2 regions of the Mangrovibacillus sp. Mu-81 genome follow, and region 2 is predicted to be linked to the other one. Evidence: riboswitches for the same ligand, from Rfam matches in the RefSeq annotation. Region 2 holds a riboswitch; the other holds the start of a gene.
The links. A riboswitch is a leader RNA that binds a small molecule or an ion and turns the genes downstream of it on or off. The one in region 2 is predicted to bind cobalamin.

Region 1 (5,020 bases), on a different contig from region 2:
TACCAATCCCGCCATCATTGTTCAGATATAGTGCACTCAGCGTCAAACCATCGTCACTTTGAATTTCCACTTCTTCGAAATTCTGTTTCACCGTCCAGCTCCTTAGATCCTGCAATCGTTTCTGTTCTTCTTCCAGCGCACTTACCGCTTCAACCGCTTCCTCTGAACCGTAAAGCTTGATCGCTTCATCACTGCGGTTGATGGCGACGTCATAAAAATAATTCGCAGCACCGACAAGAACGATCATTGTTATGAAGAGCAGCCAACTTATAATCAAGCCGATGCGTTTTATCATATACGTATCTCCTTCACTACTATACTTTCGTTACACTTACTTGATACCCCGGAGATTTTTACTAGAAACCTGTCAGTTTGAGGAAGCTGCGTAAATAAATAAAAAGCACCCAGAAACTCTGAGCGCTTTTAGTCCTCACATTATTTTTTCTCTAATTCTTTTACTCTTTTTTCAAGTTTGCCGGCAACCGATAAAGCACTTATCGCTACCCCCAGTGAACCAACCGCAATGGAAAAAGCGAATATCAATCCGGTATCCACATGTAATTCCTCCTTTATTCAGTCATTGTGTAATCTTACTTTATACTTTCGCATCAACTATTCAATTCGCCTTTTTTACCCAAGACTTTTTAGGAAGGCTTCATGAATACAGACTATGATTCATCCCCTCTACCTGTCCTCATTTCCTCTTGGGATTCCCCCTTATCAGCACTTAGAGCAGGGGCAGCCTCTTCCTCTGCTGTCGATTCTGAAATTGCCGGCTGCTGAAAGGGTCTTTCCGGCCGTCTATTTGCATAAGACCTTAACAGTTCACCAACATCGATCCCTGTCATTTCCTTCAACGGCTCCTGCATATCCACCATCGTTTTTGTGATGCTTCTTCCAAACGATGGGACGCCCTGACCATTACCGGAATCAATGATTTTCACCGAATCAATATTGTTGAGAGGCTGTGCGATCTTCTCTGCAAACACAGGAAGCATTTCGATCAGTTTTTCTGTAATGATGACGTCTCCGTGTTTCTCCATTGCTTCAGCCAGCAGTTTACGTGATTCCGCCTCTGCCTTACCGCGCTGTCTGATGACATCCGCTTCAGCTGAACCTTCCTCACGGCGGATTTTCGCTTTCGCTTCCCCGTCGATTTCAGCTTTACGCGCTTCTGCTTCAGCTTTACGGGTCGTCTCATAGTATTCGGCGTCTGCTTTGGTTTGACGCACTTTCGATTCCTCTGCCTCGAGCTTAACCGCTCGTTCACGCTCAAGGAATTGAAGCGTCAATTCTTCTTCTTTTACTTCTTTGGAAAGCTTGGCTTTTTCCAATTCATAGGATTGCTCCGATTTCGCCCGTGCACGTTCTGTTTCTTCCTTGAATGCCGCATCTTTGATGTCTTTTTCCTTTTTGGACTCTGCGATGGAAATTTGGCGTTTATACTCTTCTTCCTTCGCTTCCTGGTCGGTCTGGGCTCGGTGAATCCGCGTCTCTCGTTCAGTATTTGCTTCCGCAATTTCAGCTTGCTTGCGGACTTCGGCGATTCGTGGCCGGCCAAGGTTTTTTAAGTATCCATTTTCCTCATCGGCATCGCGTATATCCGTCAAGCCGAGAGAAGTGATTTTGAAGCCCATCAGATCAAGCTGCTTCTGGGCGATCTCCGATACGTCGGCGTTAAACTTCTCACGGTTGCTGTTGATATCTTCCACGGTCATTTTTGACAAGATTGCACGAAGATTACTTCCTAGTACTTCAATAATTTCATCTTCGATTTCCTTCTGATCTTTACCAAGGAATTGTTCCGCATAGTTAGCGATTCCGTTTAGCGTGTCGGCCACCTTGACCATTGCAACGGCATCTGCCACGATCGGCACGCCTCCGTTTGTATAGACACGCGGTGTGGACAGTTTCAATTGGAAAGAAGTCAGATTAACAGGCGTAGACGTCTGGAATCGTCTCAGGCGGTATCCACCGCCCCTTATGATTTTCATGGAACGCCCTTCCTGGTCGGTGAAAATATTCGTCTCTTTCTCTGGATCCCCGAGTTTCGGACCCGTAATGATCAATGCCTGATTGGATCTAGCAGTACGATAGCGGAATCTCATCCAGAAATAATACGCGATCCCAACGATCGCCGCTACGATCAATACAGGAATAAGGAACATAATTACTCCGATTGCAGTTAGTGAACCCATTCTTACCTACCCCCTGAATAATAGTTAGCAGTCATACTCTTCTCTGCTTTTATAATGGTTATATGACTATCTACGGATCACGATCACTAAAGGTTTCATAAAAATTGGGAAAATATCAGTATATTCCCTTTTTATTGACAAAGTAAGGATGGAAGACGTCGAATATGGTAGAATAATAGCGTTCGCAAATTTCATAATTGCTCATTGGTGAAGAGAGTCTGTTGACACTCTTCTTAAAAGGGAAGTAGGTGAAAATCCAACGCGGTCCCGCCACTGTAAGGCTGAGATTTCTTATGATGCCCACTGTTTTCTTTTAGGAAATGGGAAGGGATAAGCTATCGAAGATGCCGAGCCAGGAAACCTGCCAATCGGGAAGAACACAGAGTTCCTACGGGAGATAGGAGGGTGTTACGCTATATGGAACAACACATCTGGTATCAATGGATCTTGATTGTTCGTCTGGAATAGCAGTATCTCCTCGTTATAAAAGGGAGATGCTTTTTTATATTCAAGACAGATGAGGAGATGACAGGTTATGGAACACGCTTATCCAACTGAACGTTCACGTACGATCCAGACTAAATTGGTACTGCCGCCGGACACAAACCACATGCAGACGATTTTTGGAGGAAAGGTATTAGCTTATATTGATGAAATAGCTGCACTTGCCGCCATGAAACATTCCAGCTCCGTAGTGGTCACCGCCTCCATTGATTCGGTTGACTTTCTTTCATCTGCAACAGTCGGCGACGCACTGGGCCTTGAAGCAATTGTGACTTCAACGGGAAGGACTTCAATGGAGGTTTATGTAAAGGTATACTCTACGAATCTACTGACAGGCATCCAGACCCTCACCACTGAATCCTTTCTTACGATGGTAGCCGTTGATGAAAACGGAAAACCAAAGCCCGTACCGAAAGTCATTCCAGAATCAGAGGAAGAGACCCGGCTGTTCAACACCGCTCTCAAGCGGAAGGAACATCGGAAGAATCGGGCTTTGATCAAGTAATAAAAAAGGGGATGAACGATTTGCTGTTCATCCCTGCTGCCTACCAATAAAAAAACACTGAACCTGCTATGACACCAGCCCATGCAACTGACGCTATCCAACCAACCCTAAGCAAGTCCCTATCTGTAAAATAACCATACGTGTAACTGATCAAATGTACAGGAGACTGGGTGACTAGAAAGAAGCCCGGCACGCAGGCAAGGAACACAGGCATTGCCATATGCAAAGGCGATAAAGCCGGGTTCGAGGTTCCAATCGTGATAGCCAATGGAAGCATGATTGTCAAGAAACCTAATATATTCACAAACACAATTCGAATGATGCTTGTACTAATAACAAGAATCAGAGAGACTACCCAAGGGGAATGACCTGCAAGAATATGATTCAAAGCGGCAGCCATCCAATCGATTGTACCGGTTCGGATCAACATCCCTGATACCATTAATGTCGAAGCAAAAAAGAGGATCAAATCCCAGTCAATGGACTTTCTTGCCTGCTCCCATCCCCACACCCCCGCGTAAGGAAGTACAGTCACGCAAGCACCGAGCAGACCGATTTGGGGAATGGAATACCCGTGTAATGGCTGGGTGACCCATAAGATCAATGTCCCCCCTATAATGATCATGACTTTCTTTTCATTCGTGCTTACAGGTCCCAATTCACCGATCTTGTCCTCAATTAACTTCATTAGGAGCTTTCTGTTTATTTTTTCTGGAGGGAATATAAACAGGAAGATCCCCCACAGAATGAAAATAAACAACAAAACCGGAATCCCGAATAACATAAACCATTTTAAGTAGTTCAAATCGGGGGATACGTCATTCATGATCCCGAACGCATAAATCGTAGAGCTTGCCCCCGTAGCAACAAAAGCACCTGAAATAGCAGCCAGATAAGCAATCCCTATAAACAAGGATTTACCTAAATGGTATACGTCCCCTATTTTCTTTAGACTTTTCATTAAACTGTCCAGGACAGAGGACACCAGACTTCCCTTTCCGACATTAGAAGGAATGAGAATGGACAGCACAAGCATCAACAAGAAAGAAATGAAAATCAATGCTTTTCCGGATCCCCTGGAGAGCCTTAGCATATAAAGAGATACCCTGCTTGCAAGTCCTGTTTCAATAAAGGATGATGAAATGATGAATGTCGAGAATAACAACCAAACAATTCCCGAACTGAAGTAGCTCAGAGTTTGTTCATAAGAGAAAAAATGGAATGAAAGAAGCAGAATGAATATCAGAGAACTGAAAGCAAGCGGAAAGACTTTGCCTATCCATAATATTTGAATGATAATAAGAGCCGCGATTGCTTTCCATTTGTCATCCCACCCAAAAACAGGCAAAAAAAACAACCCATACATGACTAATGTAAAGACCAATAGTAGTGGTTTTCTCATTGTTTTAACTCCCATCTATGAAGTCTTCATCCAAAAGGAAAAAGTCACCGATATTCAGGTGACTTCCTTTCTTTTCAACCACTAAAGATCAATTCGTAATCTTTGTATCCTGCTTATGGCCAAGTACATAGCGGGCAGCAGTGGAACCTGCCAATTTCCCATAAACCGCTCCTGACATCAATCCCGACCCTCCAGGATAGTTGTGATAGAAGATTCCCCCAACCATTTCTCCCGCAGCGAATAACCCTGACAATGGTTCACTACCTTTTTTCAATACTTCTCCTGATGGATTTACATGCAGACCTCCGAATGAGAAGGTAATTCCGCACGTCACCGGGTATGCATAGAAAGGGCCCTTTTCAATCTTTAATGCCCAGTTCGTTTTTTCAGGGTTTAAGCCGGCTGTCTTCT
Region 2 (5,020 bases):
CACACGTCCCAACCTCCATTCATTTGCCTTGATCATCCATGAAAGGGAGGCTTGGAAGCCCCCCGTTTCAATCTACTTTGTATCCATGATCTGCTGAATAAGATCCTTGCCGAATTCATCGCTGTACTTGTCATATACAGGTTCAACGGCTTCTCTCCATGCTTCTTTATCCGGGTTTTCTTCTATTGTTAAATCACCTTCCTCTTTAAGGTATTGAATATCTTTCTTTTCATTGTCACGAATCAGCTCTCTCTCATAATCGCCGGCTTCTTTCGATGCCTCCGTCAGTGCCTCCTGGACATCCTTCGGAAGACTATTAAATTTATCAGGGTTCATAATAAGCAGCATGGCTGTATACGTATGACCATCTAAGACCATGTAATCTTGTACTTCATACATCTTCGAACTTTTTATGGCAAATATAGGTCCTTCCTGCCCATCCACAACCCCATGCTGTGCGGCCATGTAAAGCTCGGAAAATGGCATAGGTACTGCACTTGCCCCAAGCGTCTCTGTGGCAGAAGTTAATACCGGCCATTCAGGTGTTCTGATTTTCAATCCTTCCAGATCTTCCGGTGATTCCAAAGGACGTTTACTGTTTAAAAAGTGCCTGAACCCTGACTCCCAGTAGCTCATCACTTTAAAGCCGCCTTGTTCTTCCGCTTCACTTGCAAGCTGCTCCCCAACTTTACCTTGTAATACTTTATCTACATGATCGTAGTCCCTAAAGAGAAAAGGCAGATCAAACATGGAATAACGGGGATAATATTGTGTCACACTTCCAGTGGCCACAAGAGAGATATCCACTGTTCCCATCTTCGTACCTGCAGCGAGTTCTCCTTCATCCCCCAGTTGACTGTCATGATAGACATCGACTTTCACTTTCCCATCCGATTTTTCTGATACTAATTCCGCAAATTTTTCCGCCCCTGCATGGAATGGTGAAGATATCGGTTGATTGTGACCCAGCTTTAACGTAATCGTATCGGAGTCACCGGATCCACCGGCACTTTTTCCACAACCTGCTAACCCAATCATTAAGACAGCTGCAATGAGCAAGCTAAAAACATTGAACTTCTTATTCATCCTTATTCCCCCTTTTTTAATGTAACTGTATGAAACAGCATGAGAATACTGCAGATACTGAAGTGAAATTCTTAAAAATGTAACCGCTAACAAAAGGCTTCATAAAAAATCCTTTATTTTCCCCCTTTGCTAACGACTCAACAACCAATTGTGAAAATTCAGATTTAATATTATATATAATATTTGTGATTATATATAATTTAAAACGACACGTCAAGACCCCTATCTTTAAATAAAGCTATAGATAGGGGTCTTTGTTTAAGTCTATTTTTCAACCATTTTCATAATATGTTCTTTAAAAACGTTTTTAGCTTTCTCTACATCTCTTTCTTCCAGCGTTTCCACAAGGGCTTGATGATATTGATGTACTTCCTCTGGAAGGATTCGAACCTTTGGATTCAATAACGTGATGTATCTTCGAATATGATTCGTTAACATTCCCCAAATTCTTAAATATACATCTACATTTGCCCATTCAATGATTGTACGATGAAATTCCATATCCAACCGCGACTGAACAGCATAATCGTTCTCGCCGTTTTTCATTTTGTCCACGATATCATATAATTCACCGAAGTTTTTTTTGGTTAGATGCGGAAGAATCGCTTCAATAGCATCTGTTTCAATTTTTGCTCTTAATGAAAACATATGATACATTTCAACCTGGTTTATATCAGAGACAAAGGCACCCCGATACTTGATCGTATTAATGAGCCCTTCTTCCTCCAAGCCTCTAAGTGCTTCTCTTACCGGCACTTGACTAATCCCGAGCCTTTTTGCCACTTCTGTCTCTACAATGCGGTCGCCAGGCTCCAGCTTAAGCATAATAATATCCTCTCTAAGTTTCTCTTTCACCTCATCTTTGAGGGAAACAAGCGTGTTCACTTTTTTTGGATTCGCCATTTTAACCGACCGTCCTTATCGTTTTAGATTCGTGAGATTATATATGATGAATTATATTGTATATAATTGTGGGTTGCAATGGGAAGCAGAGGGGCGGTTAAACCGTCCCCCTGCTTCGAAGGACAGGGGGACAGGTCCCCCGTCCCATAAATAAAGGTAGGTTGGTTCGTTCGTTTGGGACAAGGGACCTGTCCCCTTGTCCCAGTCCCATTCTATTAAAATAATATTCTGCAAAATGATTCCCCTTACAACCTTTCTTGTGTATAATCTAGCTAGCGGAAAATTTAATACATATTGTCGTAAACAGGTGACTTTAGTCGAACTGAAGTCATAATAGGGAAGTTGGTGAAATTCCAACGCGGTCCCGCCACTGTAATTTGGGAGCCGGCTGTTAATACCACTGTACATTTGTATGGGAAGGAACAGCGGGCAATGACCATAAGCCAGGAGACCTGCCTGTTACCGTGCACCAAAAGCCTACGAGGATAGGGAAGGTGTAAATCGCATCAATTTTGAATTTGAATCAAAATATGCCTTTTACACGTCATCTCTTTCTTCAGGAAGAGATGTTTTTTTAGTTTAAGATGAAAAAGGGGAGAACATAAAGTGAAAAAGATTAACTTGTTATTGCTTGCATCGCTGCTTTCTATCGGCGTCATTGCCGGTTGCGGAAGTAACGGAAACACAGATAATGAAAACGCTGGAGCTGATTCAGCAGATAAGGAGCAAGCTGAAAACCAGGAATCAGCAGCTTTTCCTGTAACAATCAAGGATGCGTTGGATAATGAGGTAACGATTGAAGAAGAACCGGAAAAGATTGTATCTCTTATCCCGAGTAATACCGAAATTGCTTTCGAATTAGGGCTGGGTGATAAAATTGTAGGTGTATCAGAATTTGATAACTATCCTCCTGAAGCGGCTGAAAAAGAAAAGATCGGCGGTATGGAGTTCAATGTAGAAAAAATCCTTTCCTTATCACCTGATCTGGTGCTTGCCCATGGTTCGGTAATGGGATCGGCAACTGATGCTCTCCAGCAGATAAGAGACGCTGGTATCACTGTTTTGGTCATAGAAGACGCTAAAAGTTTCGAAGAAGTTTACTCTACTATTGAAATGATCGGCAAGGCCACAGGTGCTGATGAACAGGCCGAAGAAACCATCGGGAAAATGAAAGATGATCTTCAGGCGGTGAAAGATAAAGCAGCCCAAGTTCCAGAAGAAGAGAAAAAGAGCGTTTTTGTAGAAGTGTCTCCTTCACCAGAGATTTTCACTTCTGGAAGTAATACCTTCATGGATGAAATGCTTACGTTGATTAATGCAGATAATGCAGCTGCAGAACAAGAAGGCTGGGTGAAGATGAATGAAGAGGCCATCATCGCCCTGAATCCCGATGTCATCCTCACCACTTATGGGTATTACACAGAAAATGCGAAAGACTTAGTGTTAAGCAGAGAGGGATGGGAGGGTGTACCTGCCATCAAAAATGAACAAGTATATGATGTTCACTCGGATTTAGTAACGAGAACCGGCCCGAGGCTGGTACAAGGAGTAGAGGAGCTTGCAAAAGCGGTCTATCCGGATGTATTCAAGGAATAGTTTCGTATGGAGCTTCATATTTTCACTGCTGACAGGTATTTAGATGGGCACGATTTCATTCCCGGTATCTCATATTCTTTCGATCCCCGGTGCAAAGATTTTCCGTTACCCTGTCCTGCATTCTGAAGGTCAAATGTAGATCATTATCGTGAATCGTATCAAGCTGGTCCGGGCACTGGTGGCATTTCTTGTTGGAGCGTCTCTCGCAATTGCGGGAGCCGCTTTTCAATGTTTATCGAGGAATCCTTTGGCTGACCCTTATATTTTTGGGGGTTCCTAAGGTGCTTCAGTCGGAGCGATGATGTTCGTGGCGAATTTACGCTGAAAATGTACCTAGCGATGGAGGGATAACCAAATGACGGCAGAAATTATTTTTATATGTGGAGGAGTGCGCAGCGGAAAGAGTTCTTTCGCCGAAAGCAGGGCAGAATTTTATCAATCTGCCGTGCCTGAAGCAACCCTGCATTATATTGCCTGCAGCAGGGCGTTGGATGATGAGATGAGTCAAAGGATAAGAAGGCATCAGGCGGACAGAGAAAAATCGGAGCATAGTTGGATGACTTGGGAATGCCCGGTGAATATTGGTTCTTTGTCTGAAAACTTCTTCTCCAAAGATATCGTATTGCTTGATTGTGTGACGACTTTGCTGACTAATGAAATGTTTTTAGCAGAATCGATCAATGAACAAAAGTTGACAGAAAAGATCGTTGAGGATGTTAAGAAACTATCCAAGAATGCCGGCAAGCTCATCCTTGTCAGCAACGATGTTTTTTGCGAACCGGTTGCTGCTGATGACTTTGTGAAAAGTTTTACGAAAACTCTGGGAATGGCTCACCAAAAACTCGTTGAAATTGCAACTGAAGCCTATTCAGTTAAGAACGGCATTCCAGTGTTGAAAAAAGGAAGGGGACTACCGGCAGAATGAATGTCAAAGGTTATGTATTGGGATTGCTGGTCAGCCTTCAATTTTTCTCAAGTCTGCCAATTCCGATTTCAATAAAAATGGATCGAAACGTGATAAAAAGGACCGTCATGATGTTTCCGGTACTCGGGTTGATTATGGGCGGTATCATGGGCAGCCTCCTTTATTGCTTGAATGAGTGGACGAACCTTTCCTCTCTGGCACTTGCCTTTATCGTTTGGGTGTTGCCGATTATCCTTACAGGAGGTATACACCTTGACGGCTGGATGGATACCTCTGACGCTTATTTTTCCTATCAGGATAAAGAGAAACGTCTGGAGATCATGAAAGATCCGCGGGCTGGAGCATTTGCTGTTATATCCGTCATCGTTCTGTTGTCTGCGCGCTTCCTATTTATCTATGAAAGTATGATGTTAGATTCTTTAGTTCTGGCATCCATGATCGGGGTCATTCCTTTTTTCAGCAGAATGATCATGGGAATCCTGATGGTAACAGGAAAAACGGCCAAGGAAG

Region 1: it holds a riboswitch for cobalamin, as region 2 does, so the genes downstream of both, V6B33_RS03425 (acyl-CoA thioesterase) here and V6B33_RS05815 (ABC transporter substrate-binding protein) in region 2, are expected to answer to the same signal.

Annotation. Positions count from the first base shown of each region.
Region 1 is NZ_JBAJHU010000001.1:682,214-687,233, reverse strand. It holds gene V6B33_RS03435 (alpha/beta hydrolase) at 1-295, opposite strand, end outside; gene V6B33_RS03430 (flotillin family protein) at 669-2,198, opposite strand; cobalamin riboswitch at 2,387-2,581, shown strand; gene V6B33_RS03425 (acyl-CoA thioesterase) at 2,734-3,207, shown strand; gene V6B33_RS03420 (SLC13 family permease) at 3,248-4,609, opposite strand; gene tcuA (FAD-dependent tricarballylate dehydrogenase TcuA) at 4,698-5,020, opposite strand, start outside.
Region 2 is NZ_JBAJHU010000002.1:441,729-446,748, reverse strand. It holds gene V6B33_RS05830 (TRAP transporter small permease) at 1-3, opposite strand, end outside; gene V6B33_RS05825 (TRAP transporter substrate-binding protein) at 73-1,086, opposite strand; gene V6B33_RS05820 (GntR family transcriptional regulator) at 1,351-1,989, opposite strand; cobalamin riboswitch at 2,278-2,463, shown strand; gene V6B33_RS05815 (ABC transporter substrate-binding protein) at 2,596-3,585, shown strand; gene V6B33_RS05810 (iron chelate uptake ABC transporter family permease subunit) at 3,734-3,865, shown strand; gene V6B33_RS05805 (bifunctional adenosylcobinamide kinase/adenosylcobinamide-phosphate guanylyltransferase) at 3,941-4,510, shown strand; gene cobS (adenosylcobinamide-GDP ribazoletransferase) at 4,507-5,020, shown strand, end outside.